DNA from 2 places in the Tepidibacter aestuarii genome. Region 1 is predicted to be linked to the other one. Evidence: a T-box and tRNA genes for the amino acid it is inferred to sense, from the RefSeq annotation. Region 1 holds a T-box; the other holds one or more tRNA genes.

What was found. The T-box of region 1 lies ahead of ileS (isoleucine--tRNA ligase). A T-box ahead of a tRNA ligase gene usually reads a tRNA of that ligase, here a tRNA-Ile.
Region 2: it encodes a tRNA-Ile, which carries the amino acid that the T-box ahead of ileS (isoleucine--tRNA ligase) is inferred to sense. The anticodon was not compared.

Annotation. Positions count from the first base shown of each region.
Region 1 covers NZ_OW235315.1:1,034,115-1,036,480, reverse strand. The annotation lists gene ileS (isoleucine--tRNA ligase) at 1-1,314, opposite strand, end outside; T-box leader at 1,381-1,606, opposite strand; gene M2214_RS04925 (DivIVA domain-containing protein) at 1,710-2,162, opposite strand; gene M2214_RS04920 (YlmH family RNA-binding protein) at 2,177-2,366, opposite strand, start outside.
Region 2 covers NZ_OW235315.1:3,366,886-3,369,251, forward strand. The annotation lists rRNA gene M2214_RS16250 (16S ribosomal RNA) at 1-1,085, opposite strand, end outside; tRNA gene M2214_RS16255 (tRNA-Met) at 1,184-1,260, opposite strand; tRNA gene M2214_RS16260 (tRNA-Phe) at 1,272-1,347, opposite strand; tRNA gene M2214_RS16265 (tRNA-Ile) at 1,354-1,430, opposite strand; tRNA gene M2214_RS16270 (tRNA-Ile) at 1,446-1,522, opposite strand; tRNA gene M2214_RS16275 (tRNA-Pro) at 1,528-1,604, opposite strand; tRNA gene M2214_RS16280 (tRNA-Trp) at 1,624-1,699, opposite strand; tRNA gene M2214_RS16285 (tRNA-Ile) at 1,706-1,782, opposite strand; tRNA gene M2214_RS16290 (tRNA-Ile) at 1,798-1,874, opposite strand; tRNA gene M2214_RS16295 (tRNA-Pro) at 1,880-1,956, opposite strand; tRNA gene M2214_RS16300 (tRNA-Ser) at 1,971-2,061, opposite strand; tRNA gene M2214_RS16305 (tRNA-Ser) at 2,081-2,169, opposite strand; tRNA gene M2214_RS16310 (tRNA-Lys) at 2,179-2,254, opposite strand; tRNA gene M2214_RS16315 (tRNA-Gln) at 2,264-2,339, opposite strand; tRNA gene M2214_RS16320 (tRNA-Arg) at 2,345-2,366, opposite strand, start outside.

The sequences.
Region 1 (2,366 bases):
TTCAAGCCAGTTTCCAAAACGCTTTTCTCCAACAAATGATGGATACCACTCAACAGTGTTGTTGTTCTCTATAAGTTTATCTTTAAGCTTAGTCATTTCAATATACCAGCTTGGCTTAGCATAATATAAAAGTGGAGTAGAACATCTCCAGCAGTGAGGATAGTTGTGATCCATCTTTTCTTTCTTGTAAAGTTTACCCTCAGCATGTAACCATTTAATTATTTCTACATCTATTCCATCCTCCATTACAAATCTGCCTTCCCATGGAGTAGTAATAAATTTACCGCTTTCATCAACTGGTTGAAGTACTGGAAGATCGTATTTTCTACCTACATTGTAGTCATCTTCTCCAAATGCTGGAGCAGTATGAACTATACCAGTACCATCTTCTGTAGTTACATAATCTCCACATACAACAAAGAATGCTTTTTTCTCAGCAGTTGCAAATGGCATTAATTGTTCATATTCCATATACTCTAAATCTTTACCTTTAAGCTCTTCTATTACTTCATATTCTCCTTCTATTACCTTAGGAGCTAAAGTTTTTTCTATATAACAAACTTCATCATTAGCTTTGATTTTTATATAAGTTTCATTTGGGTTTACTGCAAGTGCAACATTTGATGGTAAAGTCCAAGGAGTAGTCGTCCAAGCTAAGAAGTATTCATCTACATCTTTTCTCTTGAATTTAACTATTACAGTATTAGTCTTTATCTCTTTGTATCCTTGAGCAACCTCATGAGATGCAAGTCCAGTTCCACATCTTGAACAATAAGGAAGAATCTTATGTCCTTCGTATATATATCCTTCTTTATTGAATTTATCAAGTATCCACCAAACACTCTCTATATAATTATTATCAAGAGTTATATATGGATTATCAAGATCAGTCTCGTAAGCCATACGCTCTGTCATTTGTCTCCATAACTTCTCGTATGAGAAAACAGATTCTCTACACTTTTCATTGAACTTGTCTATTCCATAGTTTTCTATTTCTAGCTTATCTTTTAATCCTAATTGTTTTTCTACTTCTATTTCAACAGGAAGTCCATGAGTATCCCAACCTGCTTTTCTTTTTACTTGATATCCACTCATAGTTTTATATCTACAAACAGAATCTTTTAGAGTTCTAGCCATAACATGGTGTATTCCAGGCTTTCCATTTGCTGTTGGTGGTCCTTCAAAGAATACAAATGAAGGATTATCATTTCCATGCTCTATTGTTTTTTCTAGTATGTTTACTTCGTTCCAAAACTCAGATGTTTGTTTTTCACTTTCTACAACTGAATTTACTAGTGATTCAAATTTTTTCATACATTTCATCCTTTCTTTATTATATATAGTATTATCATTATTTCAACAAAAAAACCTCATCCCCTATAAAGGGACGAGGTATATGCACGCGTTACCACCCTAATTATTACAAATAACACAAAATTATATGTAACATCTCATTTAAGATTAACGATTCTAACGGCTAAGCTTACTATTATTTCAGCCTGCAACTCCGGGGTGATATTCCATCTTTATAATTTACTGATTTTCACCAAACATCAGCTCTCTGTAAAATTACTTAAAATGTACTTGTCCCCTTCTCAGTTTTTTTATTATTGAGTTTTAATTAAGATTTAATAGCATTTTATAATATTTTTTTAAATAGGTCAATATCTTTTTTAAAATTTATAGAAAATTTTGTATTTTATGTATTATTAGTCTATATCGTCAAAAGTCTCATCTATTATCTTTATTTCATTTTGTAAAAGCCCCTTAAACTTGCCCTTAAATAGCTTAAATGACTTTCTAGTTTCTTCGTATTCTTTTCTTATTTCTATAACTTGATTGTTAGCTTCTTCTATTATTTTTCTAGCTTTAAACTCAGCTTCTTCTATTACAAGTTGTGATTTTTTAGCTGCATTAGTGTTTACTTCCTCAGCTGTATTTTGAGCTACTATAAGGGTATTTTTTAATGTTTCTTCTATATTTTTGTATTTGTTTACTTGTTCTGTCATCATGCTTAATTTATCTTTTAATTCTATATTTTCTTTGTAAAGTTTTTCAAAATCCTCTTTAACCTCATCTAGAAATTCATCTACTTCTTCTTCTTTAAATCCTCTTAATGCTCTTCTAAATTCTTTGTTTTCTATATCTAATGGAGTTATCATTACTTTAAAACCTCCTACAATATTATTTTTACTTTTACTCTTAATCTTCCTTTTTTATTTACATCTCCTATATCACATATTATACATCTGCCTTTTCCCCTTACAGATATTAATGAATTTACATCTATCTTCTTTGAGATATTATTGATAGGCTCATAATCTACATAAACCCTATTTGATGAAATAATTTTATTCGCCTCTTGT
Region 2 (2,366 bases), 1.3 Mb from region 1:
TTGCGCTCGTTGCGGGACTTAACCCAACATCTCACGACACGAGCTGACGACAACCATGCACCACCTGTCACCTCAGTCCCCGAAGGGAAAGCTTCGATTAAGAAGCGGTCTGAGGGATGTCAAGCTTAGGTAAGGTTCTTCGCGTTGCTTCGAATTAAACCACATGCTCCGCTACTTGTGCGGGTCCCCGTCAATTCCTTTGAGTTTCACTCTTGCGAGCGTACTCCCCAGGCGGAGTGCTTAATGCGTTAGCTGCGGCACCGAGGGGGGTAACCCCCGACACCTAGCACTCATCGTTTACGGCGTGGACTACCAGGGTATCTAATCCTGTTCGCTCCCCACGCTTTCGTGCCTCAGCGTCAGTTACAGTCCAGAGAGCCGCCTTCGCAACTGGTATTCCTCCTAATATCTACGCATTTCACCGCTACACTAGGAATTCTACTCTCCTCTCCTGCACTCAAGCCCTGCAGTTTCAAAAGCTTACTACGGTTGAGCCGTAGCCTTTCACTTCTGACTTACAAGGCCGCCTACGCACCCTTTACGCCCAGTAATTCCGGATAACGCTTGCCCCCTACGTATTACCGCGGCTGCTGGCACGTAGTTAGCCGGGGCTTCCTCCTAAGGTACCGTCATTATCTTCCCTTAGGACAGAGCTTTACGACCCGAAGGCCTTCATCGCTCACGCGGCGTTGCTGCATCAGGGTTTCCCCCATTGTGCAATATTCCCCACTGCTGCCTCCCGTAGGAGTCTGGACCGTGTCTCAGTTCCAGTGTGGCCGATCACCCTCTCAGGTCGGCTACCCATCGTCGCCTTGGTAAGCTTTTACCTCACCAACTAGCTAATGGGACGCGGGTCCATCCTATACCGCTAACGCTTTGACATTTCTAAGATGCCTTAAAAATGTGTTATCTCGTATTAGCATATCTTTCGATATGTTATCCGTGTGTATAGGGCAGGTTACCCACGCGTTACTCACCCGTCCGCCGCTAAGATTAAAAAGCAAGCTTTTTAATCTCCGCTCGACTTGCATGTGTTAGGCACGCCGCCAGCGTTCATCCTGAGCCAGGATCAAACTCTTAAATAAAAGTTTGTCAGTACTCAGTAAACTGACTTTATGTGTTGTTTCCGAAAATCACTGTTGTGATTTATTTATAACCTACTGTTTAATTTTCAAGGTTCACTTGGTAGCGGCAACTAGATTCGAACTAGTGACCTTTCGGGTATGAACCGAACGCTCTAGCCAACTGAGCTATGCCGCCACACTAATTCATGGTGCCCAGAGGCGGAATCGAACCACCGACACGGGGATTTTCAGTCCCCTGCTCTACCGACTGAGCTATCTGGGCATAAAGTGGTGGGCCTTCAGGGACTCGAACCCCAGACCTACCGGTTATGAGCCGGGCGCTCTAACCAACTGAGCTAAAGGCCCACTTTATTATATATATGGTGGGCTTAGCTGGACTCGAACCAGCGACCTCACGCTTATCAGGCGTGCGCTCTAACCACCTGAGCTATAAGCCCTTACTTGGTCGAGGTGGAGGGACTCGAACCCCCGGCCCCATGGTCCCAAACCACGTGCGCTACCAAACTGCGCTACACCTCGATATTTAAATAAAAAGTTTTGGCAGGGGTGACAGGACTTGAACCCACGACATACGGTTTTGGAGACCGTCGTTCTACCAACTGAACTACACCCCTATAAAGTGGTGGGCCTTCAGGGACTCGAACCCCAGACCTACCGGTTATGAGCCGGGCGCTCTAACCAACTGAGCTAAAGGCCCACTTTATTGTATATATGGTGGGCTTAGCTGGACTCGAACCAGCGACCTCACGCTTATCAGGCGTGCGCTCTAACCACCTGAGCTATAAGCCCTTACTTGGTCGAGGTGGAGGGACTCGAACCCCCGGCCCCATGGTCCCAAACCACGTGCGCTACCAAACTGCGCTACACCTCGATACTTAAATAAAATGGCGGAGAAGGAGGGATTTGAACCCTCGCGCCCCGTAAAAGACCTACTCCCTTAGCAGGGGAGCCTCTTCAGCCACTTGAGTACTTCTCCATTTTAATTATGTTGTTTTTGGCGGAGGAGGTGGGATTTGAACCCACGGCCCCTTTCGGAGTCACTGGTTTTCAAGACCAGCTCCTTAAGCCACTCGGACACCCCTCCGCGTTTTTTTGGTGACCCATCCGCGACTCGAACGCGGGACACCCTGATTAAAAGTCAGGTGCTCTACCGACTGAGCTAATGGGTCAAATTAAATTGGCTGGGGATGCTGGACTCGAACCAACGCATGCAGGAATCAAAATCCTGAGCCTTACCGACTTGGCGAATCCCCAGTATATGGCGTGCCTGCAGGGATTCGA